DNA from 3 places in the Sporosarcina koreensis genome. Region 1 is predicted to be linked to each of the others. Evidence: riboswitches for the same ligand, from Rfam matches in the RefSeq annotation. Region 1 holds a riboswitch; each other region holds the start of a gene.

The links. A riboswitch is a leader RNA that binds a small molecule or an ion and turns the genes downstream of it on or off. The one in region 1 is predicted to bind lysine.
Region 2: another riboswitch for lysine. It lies ahead of ACFPTP_RS05025 (Na+/H+ antiporter NhaC family protein); the one in region 1 lies ahead of dapA (4-hydroxy-tetrahydrodipicolinate synthase).
Region 3: another riboswitch for lysine. It lies ahead of ACFPTP_RS04490 (amino acid permease); the one in region 1 lies ahead of dapA (4-hydroxy-tetrahydrodipicolinate synthase).

Annotation. Positions count from the first base shown of each region.
Region 1 is NZ_JBHSNP010000002.1:224,032-229,165, reverse strand. Features, by position in the region: gene ACFPTP_RS01125 (protein adenylyltransferase SelO) at 1-847, opposite strand, end outside; gene ACFPTP_RS01120 (VOC family protein) at 895-1,275, opposite strand; gene ACFPTP_RS01115 (YkuS family protein) at 1,442-1,678, shown strand; gene ACFPTP_RS01110 (hypothetical protein) at 1,775-1,963, opposite strand; gene ACFPTP_RS01105 (hypothetical protein) at 2,243-2,551, shown strand; gene ACFPTP_RS01100 (toast rack family protein) at 2,869-3,591, shown strand; lysine riboswitch at 3,711-3,889, shown strand; gene dapA (4-hydroxy-tetrahydrodipicolinate synthase) at 4,018-4,911, shown strand.
Region 2 is NZ_JBHSNP010000009.1:233,855-238,988, reverse strand. Features, by position in the region: gene ACFPTP_RS05030 (sodium-dependent transporter) at 1-706, opposite strand, end outside; gene ACFPTP_RS05025 (Na+/H+ antiporter NhaC family protein) at 986-2,563, opposite strand; lysine riboswitch at 2,892-3,067, opposite strand; gene yunB (sporulation protein YunB) at 3,121-3,933, opposite strand; gene ACFPTP_RS05015 (bifunctional metallophosphatase/5'-nucleotidase) at 3,975-5,134, opposite strand, start outside.
Region 3 is NZ_JBHSNP010000009.1:119,887-125,020, reverse strand. Features, by position in the region: gene ACFPTP_RS04505 (trans-sulfuration enzyme family protein) at 1-88, shown strand, start outside; gene ACFPTP_RS04500 (uroporphyrinogen decarboxylase family protein) at 165-1,181, shown strand; gene ACFPTP_RS04495 (VOC family protein) at 1,404-1,652, opposite strand; lysine riboswitch at 1,802-1,979, shown strand; gene ACFPTP_RS04490 (amino acid permease) at 2,057-3,514, shown strand; gene ACFPTP_RS04485 (GNAT family N-acetyltransferase) at 3,674-4,237, shown strand; gene ltaS (lipoteichoic acid synthase) at 4,324-5,134, opposite strand, start outside.

The DNA.
Region 1 (5,134 bases):
GTCCTTCACGATCGATGGAGCTGAAGACGGTCGCTGGGTCATACATGTCCATGAAGGCGCACGGTCCATAGTCGATCGTTTCGCCGCTGATCGCCATATTGTCCGTATTCATGACGCCGTGAATGAAACCGACCAGCTGCCATTTGGCAATTAAAGAAGCTTGCTTTTCCATCACTTTTTGAAGCAATGACACGTAAGGATTCGGGTCCTTCGCCACTTCCGGATAATGCCTTTCGATCGTATAATCCGCTAACGTCCGCAAATCTTCGTCGACTTGGCGGGCGGCAGCGTATTGAAAAGTTCCGACTCGGATATGGCTTGCGGCAATCCGTGTTAAAACAGCCCCTTCGAGCGTCTCTTCACGATAGACCGGCGCTCCCGTCACAACAACTGCAAGGCTTCGCGTCGTTGGAATGCCAAGTGAATGCATTGCCTCGCTCATGATGAATTCGCGGAGCATCGGACCGAGCGCCGCCCGTCCATCGCCACCGCGGGAGAACGGCGTCCTTCCTGAGCCTTTTAGTTGAATATCGACCCGATTGCCTTGCGTCAGCTGCTCGCCAAGCAACACTGCCCGTCCATCCCCGAGCATCGTAAAATGGCCGAATTGGTGTCCGGCATACGCTTGCGCGATCGGCGCCGCGCCTTCAGGAATCTTGTTTCCTGCGAGGATATCGACTCCTTCCTCGCTTTCCAACGATTCGACATCCAGCCCGAGCGACTCCGCCAATGGTTGATTAAATACGACCAACTCCGGTGATGGTGCCGCTTCAGGGTCCGTCTTCGCGAAGAATGGCTCCGGCAGACGGGTGTAGCTATTATCTAAATGCCATCCGAATTCTTTCATCGTCTTCAACTCCCGTTTCTAAGATGTCCGCTTCGCAATTAAGGGATTTATTTCTTTTCCAATACGGCAAAATAATTATCTTCATTGTCCGCAAAGTTGAACACTCGGCCCGTAGGCATAGTGACCAGTTCGCCGACTTTCACTTTTTTGCTTTTGAGGTCTTCATAAAGTGCATCCAGATTTTCCGTAAACAATAGAAGCGAGGGTGTTCCAAGATTCAATTCCGGCTGCATTTCTGCGATCAGCTTTTTATTATGCAGAACGATGCTCGTTTCTGCATGTGCTGTCGGCGCAATTTCAATCCACTTCATCCCTTGGCCATTGTCTTCTTCCCCGACAACGGTGAAGCCGACTTTCTCAGTCCAGAATTCCTTTGATTCGTCCTGATTGTCCACATACAACATAATTTGTCCGATTTTATGAATCATTTTCAATTTCCCTCTTTCCATATTTTTGTTTTGTCCTTGACCTTATCTTACAGCATAAGAAGACCTATTAGCCATTATCCAGTCAGCCCTCACTTATAAATTCACCAATTCGGGGAATCGTATGGGAGAACTTGAATGGAAGGGTGAAAGGAGGAATTTGGAAACGATGAAAATTGCCGTTGAACAGCCTTATGAAGACGTTATGAACGCTCTTGTGGCTAAAGGTTATGAAGCCAAGATGTTTAACACCGATGAAGATGTCACCGGCTACGATATCGGCGTCGTTCGTGCCATCAATGAAGGGAACACGCATGAATTCAACTTCCCTGTCGTCACGATGAAGGGCATGTCGGTTGACGATGTCGTCCAAGCAGTCGAAAAGAAAGCGAACCTCCTCCAATAAGCATCCCCGAAACAACAGAATCTATGGCCCCCGTAGGTTCTGCCTTCCATTAAACATGACAGCCCGCCAATTGACCTCATTGGCGGGCTGTTTTGATCAATGATAATAATATGTCTGGCGCCTGCGTGAAGCTTCCAGCTGTTCCGCCCTGTACCTACGCTGAAACGCACGAAGCGCATCCAATTGTCCATTCAAGCGGGGATCCTGCGACATCATTTCTTTTAATCCTGAAGGATCGAGCTTCCTCTTCATTTTTTCTATTTCATCCTCAAAAAATAATGACATGTCCATACCTCCTCCCCTTTGATTGGCAAGGGATAGCGGATTGGGCTTATTATTCGCCATTCCCCCGTTACCATAGAGTACGTCGATTTATCGACAGGACAAGAGGTAAGTGTACAGTTTTTGTGATTTAAATGAAGTACTTGGTGTCAAAGCACTCTATTCAACGAAACGTGCGTTCCCGTTTGTATGGACTTTCTTTTACATTTACTGTATACTGTAAGCAACAGATTATTCACGAATACGTAGACACCAGACGATAAGGAAAGGAGGATAAAAGGGATGGAGGAAAGGATTCTGCAATTGCTTGAAGGATTGAACGCCAAGGTTGATAATATTGAAACCGAAATGGGTGGCTTGAAATCCGAAGTAGGCAGCTTGAAATCAGATATGGGAGACTTGAAATCCGAAGTAGGTAGCTTGCGAACTGAAATGCACAGCCGTTTTGATCGGGTCGATCACCTTTTGGAAGGAACCGGCGGTCAATTTGAGCACCAAACGAGCCAACGCATCGCCGAGGGACAAGCTATCTCTAAAGAACTCACGAGCATTAAATTACGAATCTTTGACTTGGAAACGAAGACCATGTAAATGTAAAACAGAACCTACGGCAGCTGCCCTAGGTTCTGTTTTTTTTTTAGGATTCCATGATGACTGTGATGATGATGCCCAGGATAATTCCGACGAAGACAGTTGCTGAATATAGAAGAACCCGCCTCATTCCCTCATCCTTCCGTCACTCTTTTATCCACTATATTAATGAGCGGGACAAAACATGTCCGAGTCCTGTGCGCAAGATGCATTTCCCCTCAGCCTCAGGTCGTATATGAAAATCAAACAAGCGACTGGTAAGTTCTTCACGTAAATAGAGTAGAATAGAAGAAAATGGGGATGAAGGAGAAATGAAGATGAATAAACTTTTATGGACCGCGTTGCTGACAGGTTTTCTCGTTGTGATCGGCATCTACGGGTATAACAACTGGTTTGCAAAAGCTAGCGGAAATGAGATTTCGATTGAAAAGGATAAAGCGAAGGCGTTGGATGTGGACATCGACTTCGGGGTCGGCAACCTTTACATCGAGGGCGGTTCTCCGGAATGGATCAGTGGGGAGTTTTCCTATAACCACAAAAGACTTGAGCCGAAAGTGTCGTATAAGAAACGGCAGGACGTCGGCAACGTCAAAATTAAACAAGGCTCGGGAACAAGGTTGGGATTCAATAAACGCAAGGTCGATAACGAATGGGACCTTCAATTGACAAATGACATTCCTATCGACTTGAACGTTGATATGGGTGTTTCGAAATCGAGATTGAAACTTCAAGGACTCCAATTAAACAGCCTTTCCATCGACGCGGGTGTCGGTGAATCCGTTATCGATCTGAGCGGCGATTGGAAAAAAGGCTTCCGGGCTAAAATGGACTTAGGTGTCGGCGACGTGACAATCATCCTTCCAAGAGAGGTCGGCGTTAGGGTGAACGCTTCGAAAGGGATCGGAAGAGTGGATTTGAAGGATCTTACCAAGCAGAACGAGGGTGTTTACGTGAATGATGCCTACGCAGGCGCAGACGTCATCATCGACATCTCTCTCGACATCGGCGTCGGCGACGTCAAATTCAAGATAGCCGAATAAATTTTGTCGTGCACAGTCAATTAATGAATTCACTTTATTTTCACGTTTCACTTGCAATTTTATACGAATCGTTGTATAGTGATAGTTAATTTAACAATATCTTATTTCGCAAGTTTTGAAGTAAGGATAGAGGCGCAAAGACCATCAGTACACAATCGGAGGACAATGAGGTCCCAAGATGATTGTGGAAAGGGGAATTTGCCGAAGTGGAGAGACACTCATTGATCTCGAAGCTGGTTCTGGGTTGAACAAGTCCAGGATTGTCATATAGGAAACTATATGGAGGGCTATCTTATGCAAAGAAATAATTTATTTTATTATTTCAAGCAACAACGAGCCCTCGTTGTTGCTTTTTGTGTTCTATTTGCAATTGCCCTTCACCCTCTATTTTATTTACCAAAATAAAAGACAGGATGTGGAGAAAAAATGAATTTCGGACAAATCGTAACAGCAATGGTGACACCTTTTGATGAACATGGTGAAATTGATTTCCCAGCGACAAGGAATCTGATCAATCATTTAATCGCCAACGGATCGGATGCCTTGGTGGTAGCAGGAACAACAGGAGAATCCCCTACGTTATCGAACGAAGAAAAGGTCGAATTGTTCAGGTTTACAGTTGACGTTGTGAACGGAAGAGTCCCGGTCATTGCAGGTACAGGCTCGAATAATACACGGGAATCGATTGAACTGACGATGCAGGCGGAAGATGCAGGCGTCGACGGCATCATGCTCGTCACCCCATACTATAACAAGCCTTGCCAAGAAGGATTGTACCAACATTTCAAGACAATTGCAGCGGCCACTTCTTTACCGATCATGCTGTACAATATTCCCGGGCGCAGCGCTGTCAACATGTCAGTCGAAACGACCATCCGCCTTTCGGAAATAAAAAATATCGTTGCCATCAAAGAGGCGAGCGGTGATTTAGACGCGATGGCCGAAATTATCGAACGTACACGAGAAGGTTTTTCATTATACAGCGGCGACGATGCGCTGACACTTCCTGTATTATCCATAGGCGGTACAGGCGTCGTTTCTGTATCTGCCCATGTGTTGGGGAATGAAATGCAAACAATGATCCGCAACTTTAAAATCGGCAATACGATAGAGGCTGCCAGCAACCATCGCAGACTGTTGCCTATGATGAAAGCACTCTTTGCAGCTCCTAACCCAACACCAGTCAAAGCGGCGTTGAACCTAAAAGGAGTCCCAGTCGGCGGCGTCCGTTTGCCGATGATCCCGTTGAATGAAGAGCAGCAACGTTCATTGCAGCAGGCATTGTCCATGTATGAAGAAAAAGTGAATGCAATTGCGTAAGTTCCTATAAGCCCTCAATATATGTCAGCCCAGTCTTTGGTACATTCGAACGGCTTGAACCACTCGGATAGAATCCGTATAGTAGGGGTAGAGAAAGAATATTGTAAAAAAGACCGCCCAATGGTTGCACATTGAACGGTCAATGTAATATCGTCAGTTCCCTAAGGGGATCGGCAGAATGGTGAAAATAATCCATCCTAAATGAGCCATCAACTCAAGGATG
Region 2 (5,134 bases), on a different contig from region 1:
CGATCGATAAACTGAAGAAAATATGTCCATACGCCGCAACCCATACTTGCGAATTTGCCAGCTTACTCAAATCCGGTTTAAAGAATGCCTCGAGTCCGAGAACCGCTCCGTCAAGCGTAAGCGCCCGGATGACGACGAGAAGAAATACGACGACAAGCATCGGTATGAATATCCGATTCGCCAATTCGATTCCACGTTTGACCCCTGCCAATAAAATGATGAAAGCGAGTGCCCAAACTAAGAGCAGCGGAAGAAGCACGCCTGGCACAATCCCGCCAACCTCTCCAGGAGTATCTGCCAAATTCAAAACGCTTCCGAACAGGAATCCTCCTGTATCATCCCCCCACGCTGTATTAAAGGAGTAGATCGTGTACTTCATCGCCCAAGCGATAATGACTGCATAATACGTTGAAATGACGAACGAAACGAAAATGCCCCACCAGCCCAACCACTCGGCCCCTTTTCCTTTCATACGAAAGAATGATAGTGGCGCAGATCCCCGATACTTATGACCTATCGTGAATTCCATGATCAGAATCGGAATTCCTGCGGTTAGGAGTGCAAATAAGTAAGGTATGAAAAATGCCCCTCCGCCGTTTTCATACGCAACGTATGGAAAACGCCAGATATTTCCTAACCCGACAGCTGATCCGACAGCCGCCAAAATAAAGCCGGCACGGGTCCCCCATTGCGAACGCTGTTCCATAATAAATCCCCTTTCCCTTTCCCTTTATTAATCTGTTAAAAGATTACCATTTTCAGATTATTATATAATCTTAAGACAAGTATATCCGTCTTAGTATCTATTGTCAAAATGTTTTTTATTGAAGAAATACCCAGCTCACATATGAAGTTTCCCTTTCGTCATGGGAATCCAGTACTGTCCCGGTAGTGGAAATTTATGATTGGTGGGTACAGTTTATGCTTCATTCCAAAAAAAAACTGCCACATCCGCCGAGTGTCCGGCGGGTGTGACAGTTAATCATTAAAAGGAAGTTGCTTTCACTTCCGCTTTATTCCGTTTTGACGTCCATACAGTGAACAAGCCTGCGATAAGAATAATGACCGCCGCAAGTCCGATCCAAACCGAACCAGTGAGCCCTAGGATAAAGTAGCCGATTGCAGCAATGCCTGCAGAAATCAAGGCATATGGAAGCTGTGTCGAAACATGGTCCATATGGTTGGATCCCGCACCGGTCGAGGACAGGATTGTCGTATCGGAAATCGGTGAACAGTGATCTCCGAATACAGCTCCTGCCAATACGGCCGATAACGCCGGCAGCAGCAATTCAGGTTCTGCATTGATCATAATCGTTCCGGCGATCGGGAGCAGTATCCCGAATGAGCCCCACGAAGTCCCGGTAGAAAATGCCATTAAGCCCGCAAGGATAAACATAATGACGGGCAGGAAGTTAACGGGAACATTCGACTGCTCCACGACGCTAGACAGGAATGGTCCTGTTTCCAACACGCCGATCAAATGCGTCAACGCCCATGCAAAAATCAAGATGAGAATCGCCGGCATCATCGCACCCGCACCACTGAAAAATGCCTTACTTACGAGGCTATACGAAGCTGTCTCGTTTTTCCCCATTTGGGAAATGTACAGAACCGCTGCCAATAATGTTCCCGCTAGGCCACCTACGACCAATGACATCGGAACATCCGTGTTTTCGAAAATCGTCCAGATGCTCGTCGAGCCGCCGATGCGGTAGCCTGTCCAAATCATCATTCCTAATGTTACAACGACGAGTGTAATGATTGGCGCAATCAAATCAATGACACGTCCATGGGAGTGAATCGGGAAATCCTCTTTCAATTGACCAGGGATTTCTTTCTTCGGATCGAAAAGCTCTCCTTTTTCTTGGGCGCGCGTCTCATGTTTTTTCATTTCAAAGTAATCGTTATTCGTCCAAGCAAAGAAGAACACCATTGCCAATGTAGCGATGACATAAAAGTTCATCGGCGCCATCATTAGAAACGCGGACAGCGGCGAGTAGCTGATTGCAGCAGATGTGCCAAAAATCAGAGCCAATTGGCCGATCAGAAATGCTCCCCAGCTGGAAATCGGCGAAATAACGCAAATCGGTGCAGACGTTGAATCGATGAAATACGCCAATTTCGCCCTTGAAATACGGTGCTGGTCCGTAATTGGACGTGCGATTTGTCCGACCGCTAATGAATTGAAATAATCATCCACAAAAATAAGGATTCCGATCAGCACAGTGAGCAGCTTTGCACCGCGTCTCGTTTTAATGCGCTTGACCGCCCATTCCGCAAAAGCCCTGCTTCCGCCGGACAAGCTGACAAATGCCGTAATGACACCTAGTAATAAAATGAAGATCATGATGAAAATATTATAAACATTCAATTCCCCTTCAGACCAGAAAGAGACGATCATAGCAGTCCAAAGATTTTTCAACGTATCGACCGGTGCAAAACTGGCGACTAATAATGCTGCCGTCACAATTCCCGATCCAAGCGATAATAATACCCTTTTCGTCGCCAATACCATCACAATTGCCACGATTGGCGGTAAAATCGAAACCCAAGTGCCTATCATAAAAACATTCCTCCAATTTTTGATTGAAGAACTAGTAGTGGGGAAATCCAAAAGCGGATGGTGGCGGTTAACTGTGATAGGCATAAGGCAGAACTGCGAAACGGCGCTTTTTGCCTTGCAGCAGAGCTGACTTATGACCCGAGCAAATCGAACTGCAATGGGTTCGATTTGCCGTATTTCTGCGGTTTTTGCAGAATTTAAGGCAGCTTTCCACCACCAGGAGCTAGACGTAAAAAAAAACCGACACCCTTTGCACTAGAATGTGCATCAGGTGTCGGCTTATTCTACGATTCGTTTGAAAGATAATCTAAGATGTTTTATCTAACGTACGATCTGTAGCTCATCATGCGATATATGCATGACAGTGCCATTCCTATTCGGAATGACCCCAGCTTGGATGGGTCGGCGTTCCATTCCAGCTTCGGCAAAACTTCCTTTCACGGGCGGTCATCGATGCCAATCTCGCGTCCATTACTCATAAGCCTTGCAGCCTCTACCTAATCGGTGTTCCTCTTGTTATACTAGCATAACACAAATTTAGCATTTTTCAAGGGCCGTTATTGTTTACCGCCGGGATTGAATGGAACTTCAATTTGCGGAGGGTTGCCTCCGCCCCCATTATAAATTTGAGGAATCGGGCTTTGGATCAATCCGATGGCTACAGGTATCCGCTGTTCCACGACGCTTCTCCGTGTTGCTAGCGGAACGACGATCTGGACGTTGACTTTCACCAATATATTCACTTCAATCATTGCGTTATTGATGCCGAACTCTGTAATATCAGTCTCTACGTTCGTCTGTACTTCCCCGATGACATGAAACCGGATTGGTATTTTCGGTCCGAAGTTCCCGATCAGTGGAAGACCGGCAGCTTGCCCCATCGGTACAAAAAAGACGACCCCTCCGGAACCATCCATCGCTTTCGGATCGTATTCGATATTCTCGCTGAGCGGAAGCATTTCCAACTTACCGCTTTCCGCCATTTTGAGATGCGACTCCACAAGACCATGGATTTCCGCCCTTGTTTTATTGATGATTTCGGCATTAAGTGTATTTGCCACCATTCCCTGTGAATCATTCGGCACATTTTCCATGATTTCTTTCACATCGTAAATTTCGGTGGACCTTGATTTAATTGCCTGCGTTATGACATGTGCCGCTATATTCTCCGTTTGGATTTCCGCATATGAAAGATAAACCGGAGTGAGCTTTGAGTTGACAAAATAGAGAAAAAGAACGACTGTCACGATGAACGCTGGAAAGATGAGCGGCAACAGGCGCCGCTTCCGGCGGGGCCTGCCATTTTGACTGGAACGGCGATAGCGGTTCCTTTTTTTATAATTTCGAGATGGCTGCCCATAAAATCTCAAAACGACCCCTCCTGCCTAATATTATGCAGGAACAGGGCCGTTCATTCTCGTTTATACCTTGCATTCCTCGTATCCGGATCGATACGATTATCTCTTTTCATTCCATACCAAATGAAGACATCCCGGATCAGTTCCGGCATATGATACTCCTTCTCCGCGGTTTTCAATGAAGGGAAAAAGTAGCCGAATGTGAACATATCTAGCGTTGCCAACGTGTACGTTTTTCCAGCAATCACTTTTCGATTGCCGGCATACAATTCCCCAGCGTCTGTCCGAAAAAGCCTTTCAAAAATCATTTTCCCCATGAATGTGCCACGAAAGCCGAGCCCTTTGATTTCTGTCTCCGGCCATGATTCATTTTTGGATAGTCTGTAAACTTCCAGCAGTTCCGCCCCGTCCAACGTTACTGTACAAGGATTGATAGGGTGTGGCAGCAAGGCGTGCACCATGCGTTTCGTCACCCAGCCCTTGTCGAGGCTCCCTAGGAATATCCCCGCATTGAACATGGCACAATCCGCACCTGTGTATTCGACCAATGCCCTTCCGAAAAATGAAGATATTGGACTGTCCACGAAGAGCTGTTGTTTTAATGGGCTTGCGGTGTAGAAGACGTTCTCTTCAAGCGTTTCATTCCCAGTGTGGATCAGTTCATTCACTTCCTGTACGTCCTCTTCCCGACTTTCCAGCTCAGCCACACGAATCACTTCAGCGCTTTTATCGACGATCTTCATATCGCAATCGACGTGGATTTCAACATGTCCGACGTACTCGCCGAATTTGCCTGTGGCGGCTAGCAACGTGTCATTCACCATTTCACCTTCCGGGAATAAATGATGGGTATGCGCACCTAAAATGACGTCGATCTGCTTGCATTCTTCCGCAAGCAGCCTGTCTTCATTCACGCCTAAATGGGATAGGCAGATGATCATGTCCGTCTTATGCCGAATTTGTTCGGCAACTTTTTTCAATTCCTGTCTCGGTTCTTCGATGAGCCAACCTAATTTCGCATAAAAGGCCGTATACATTGCAGTCGCACCGATGACGCCAACTCTGATGCCCGAAGCTGTTTCATAAATCACGTAAGGATTCAGCCATTGCGGGAGCGAACCGTCTGTCTCTGTTAAATTGCAAAGGATGACGTCGAAATCAGCGCCTTCGTAAAGGGAGTTCAATGCTTTTTTCGACATTGTGATCCCTTCAT
Region 3 (5,134 bases), on a different contig from region 1:
TTCAGATGATATTATTGCAGATTTGAAACAATCTTTAGACCAAATAACTCTTTCAGAAGCCGAAGAAATAGAATCACAGCTAGTCTAATTATAAATGGAGGTCGGCATGTGATTCCTAAATTCATTTTCTAAAAAAAAATATAAATTGGGAAGGAAGTTTTATTATGTCTGAATCAACTACTTTTACTTCTTTAACAGCAACAGAGAGATTGCAAGCAGTTCTAAGAGGAGAAAAGATTGATAACTCGCTCATTAGTCTATGGAAGCACTTTCCTTTACAGGATCGATCACATAGCGCATTTGTCGAGCGAACAATTGAGTTTCAAGAGCAACTAAACCTTGACTTCATTAAACTCAGTTATAACGGTTTATATGGTGTTGAGGACTGGGGAACCGCTATTGAATGGCCAACAGATGCATTTAATGTTGCCAAGGTTGTCGATTATCCCATTAAATCCGTAAAGGATTGGAACACTCTAAACACTTTACCTTTAGATATTGGAGCTTTAAAAAGAGAACTTGATTATACTAAAGAAATTGTAGCTAAGTACCAAGGGAAAGTTCCTGTAATTGCAACAATCTTTAGCCCATTAACGATCGCTTGGAAGCTTTGTGGTGTTGAACTATTAGAACACTTAAAAGCAAATAGCGATGATTTGCATAGAGTGTTAGCCATTATTACAAACACGACAACTAATTTCGCAAAAGAACTAATAAAAATCGGAGTAGATGGCTTCTTCTTCGCATCACAACTTGCAGACTTTGACAAAACAAGTTGGGAACGCTACGAAAGCTTCGGGAAAAGGTACGACTTAATAATCTTGAATGAAATAAACAATAAAACATGGTTTAACATCTTGCACATTCATGGATTAAGTCCTATGTTTAATGAACTAAAAGACTATCCAGTCCACGCAATTAACTGGCATGATCGAACTTCAAATATTTCTTTAAAAGATGCAAGAGCATTAACAGATAAGATTCTAATTGGTGGCATTGATGAGAATGGTGTACTTGCAAATGGTACGGATGCAGATTTATCTGCCCACTTTAAAGATGCTTTAGACCAAGTAGGCGATAATAAAATCATCTTCGGTCCAGGCTGTGTTGTCCCTTTAAGTATTCCAGAAGAAAAATTGATTCTTGCAAGAAAAATTGTAGAGAAATTAGAAGTAAATTAACTAGCTTAAACAATATAACATCAACAAATCCCCCACTTTAGAAATAATTCACATAAAATTAAGGGGAGCTTCTTTTACAAAAAGAAATAATAAAACGAGAACACAGCTAATCTTAAACTAGCTGTGTTCTCGTTTATTTTTAACCTACACATTAAATGATTATTTAATATGAACCTCTTCCAAGGCTCTTATACTTCAGCGACTACGCATGTAGCTTGCGATTCAGGCGCATCCATTTTCAACCAAATGCTGCTTCGCTTTTTCAAGTTCCTCTACGAAAACTTCCATTACGGGTCCGAGGTTGGTATCGCCTTCGAATAAGAAAATGTTATTGTTGTCCGTTCGGAATCCTACCTCATTGACAAAGCTCTTTTCAGGCTGTTTAAATCCAAAAACATTTTCGTAGAATAATTTTGCTTCCTCAACATTTTGCACTTGAAATCCGATGTTTTCCGATATTATATATTTCATAGAGCTCTTACTCCTTTCATCGCATGGTGAATTATAAATATTCTAACACATTCCCGCACTCCTGAAGAAGAGGAATGTGTAATACTTACCATTGCAATATGAATAATATCCGCCTATAATTTAAACATTAATTTAATACTCCCATTCACCGATGGGATAGAGGCTGCTGCTTATAAGAGTAGGACGGACGAGATTCTCTGAGATTGTTGACTCCGTGTGAAAGGATAAGTTGCCGAAGTGTGGGTAGATCATTGGATATCCATGCTGGTGATGTTTTCGAATAGGAACATCATTGTCACGTTTTCAACGTGGAGAACTATCTTCGGAAGGATTAACGCACATATCCAACAGCCGTCGATTTTCTTCGATGGCTGTTTTTTATGTACCTTCCCTGACAAAAAGGAGTGGACAACTTGGAGAATAATTTAACATCAACGAATACACCCCAATTAAAAAGAACATTAAAAGCCCGCCATCTGATGATGATTTCCCTTGGAGGTTCGATTGGAACTGGGATTTTCTTGGCAAGTGGAGGGGCAATCCATACTGCAGGGCCGGGAGGGGCATTGGTGGCGTATGCAGCTGTCGGGATCATGGTTTACTTCCTGATGACGAGCCTTGCGGAGATGGCGGCTTATATGCCTGTGGCGGGATCATTTAAAGAATATGCCACCCGATTCGTCGATCCGGCATTCGGGTTTGCGATCGGCTGGAACTATTGGTATAACTGGGCGATCACAATCGCCGCGGAACTGGCAGCGGTTGTCTTGATCATGAAATTCTGGTTTCCTGAAAGCCCTTCGTTCATATGGAGCGGGCTTGCCCTTCTGATCATGTTCGGCTTCAACTATATGTCCGTTAAAGGTTTTGGCGAAGCGGAATTTTGGTTTTCACTTATTAAAGTTGTGACGGTCATTATCTTCATCATTACCGGGTTTCTGATGATTTTTGGCATCATGGGCGGCGAAGCGATCGGCTTTTCAAACTTCACGATTGGCGATGCACCGTTCAACGGTGGATTCTTTGCCATCCTAGGCATTTTCATGGCAGCTGGGTTTTCATTCCAAGGTACGGAATTGCTTGGAGTCGCTGCCGGTGAAAGTGAAAACCCCGAAAAGACGATACCAAAAGCGGTGAACTCCGTATTTTGGCGCATCCTTCTTTTCTACGTCTTTGCGATTTTCGTCATCGGGATGATTATTCCGTATACCGATGCACGATTATTGAGTGAGTCGGTTTCTGTCAGCCCATTCACACTCGTTTTTGAACGGGCTGGATTTGCTTTTGCTGCTTCCGTTATGAACGCCATCATCTTGACTGCTGTATTATCTGCAGGTAATTCGGGGATGTACGCTTCAACGAGGATGCTTTGGGATTTGGCACGTAGTGGGAATGCACCGAAGTTCTTAGGGAAATTGGATAAGAGAGGCGTACCGGTCAATGCGTTGATCGCCACGACATTAGTCGGCTCCCTTGCCTTCCTATCGACTTTCTTCGGGGACGGTACGGTTTACGTCTGGTTGTTGAACGCATCGGGGATGGCTGGATTTGTTACTTGGCTAGGGATTGCAATCAGTCACTACCGCTTCAGAAGGGCCTATATTGCGCAGGGCGGTAATGTGTCAGATCTTCCTTATCGCGCAAAATGGTTCCCATTCGGTCCTTTGCTGGCCCTTGTCCTATGTATCTTCATCATTGCCGGCCAAAACTTCCAAGCCTTTACGGGCGGTGAAATCGATTGGAACGGCGCACTCGTTTCCTATATCGGTCTCCCCCTCTTCTTGATTGTTTGGCTGATTTATAAAGTGAAGTACAAAACAAAGTTGATACCTTTGAAGGAATGTGACTTGGAAAATAAGTGATGATATAAAATACTGGTTTCTTATTATAGAAATCAGTGTTTTTTTTATGGTGAGTTTGTTTCCTAATCATTGTTTCTATTTCAAAATCTATCTGTATATTTTAAAATAAGCGAAAGCAATAAAGGCCTTACACATTATTAGAGAAGGAGACAATGTTGCATGAACTATCAATCAGATATATTTCCAGTATTAGAAACGAATCGGTTACTATTAAGACGGATTGAGAAAGACGATGCCCATGATATTTTTACGTACCTATCCGATATTGAAGTAATGAAGCATTATGGTACGAAACCATTTCAAACAGTCGATGAAGCGATAAAAGCAATTTCAAAGTATGAATCATTGTTCAATGAAAATAGAGGGGTCAGATGGGGAATTACAATCAAGGAAGATAATAAGGTTATTGGCAGCTGTGCTTTTCATAATATGGTTTCTGAACATTTCAGAACTGATATTAGTTTTGTGTTAAGTAAAGATTTCTGGGGGCGAGGAATTGCTCAAGAAGCATTAAAAGCTGTAATCAAATATGGATTCGAGTATTTGAACATTAACAGGATCGAAGCAGTAATTGAACCATCTAATGTTCCATCACAAAAATTAGTTGAAAGACTTGGTTTTTCAAAGGAAGGGGTACTAAGAAGCTATGAATATTTTGACGGGAAATTTGATGATTTATATATGTTTTCCTTGTTAAAGTCTGACTTTGACTCTGATGAATAGAGAATCGTAGTCTAATCGATAGTCGATGCAAAAAAGAAGCATGCCCTCTCCATTCGGAGAGAACATGCTTCTTCTGCTGCGACATGTCATTCGTTTGATTGTACATCTGCATCTTTAGTGTAGTTATACTGAGATGGATCGACAGGCGTATACCCGTTTGGCGTATAGAATCGCAATAAGTCGCCATTCACGACTTTATCCGAAAGTTCCAATCTATAATCCACTTCTTTTTTCAAAGTATTGGCACGCTCCATTTGACGTTCGTCGAGCGGTAAGCCTGTTTGATTATCATAAAACTTTTCATTAATTGAATCGATCGTTGGGCTGACAAAATCGCCATTTCTAAACGGGACAACTTCATTATGCTCTTTCGAGAATAAATCGGAACCGAGTTGAACAAAGTTTTTCGTATCAATTCCAAGCAAATGCAACAACGTCGGAAGAAGGTCTGTTTGGCCGCCATACGTGTGGTTGACGCCGCCTTTCATTCCTGGAACATGTATGAATAAAGGTACGCGCTGCAAGTTCGCACTTTCATAAGGGGTAATTTCTTTCCCCATGATTTGTGCCATCGCTCTTTTATGATTCTCGGAAATACCATAATGGTCACCATATAGAACAATGACCGAGTTATCATATAAGCCCATTTCCTTTAATCGAGTGAAGACTTTTTCAATCGCTTCATCTGTATACCGCGCAGTTTGGAAATAATCGTCCACACTGACGTCCCCAGTATTGGCTTTATCGATTGTCACCAAGTCTTGATTCATCGCATAGGGATAGTGGTTCCCAACCGTAATGAATTTCGCATAGAAAGGCTGTGGCAGTGAACTCAACAGACTTTCAGATTGCTCATAGAACGGTTTATCCAACAATCCGTATTCCGCCATGTCGATT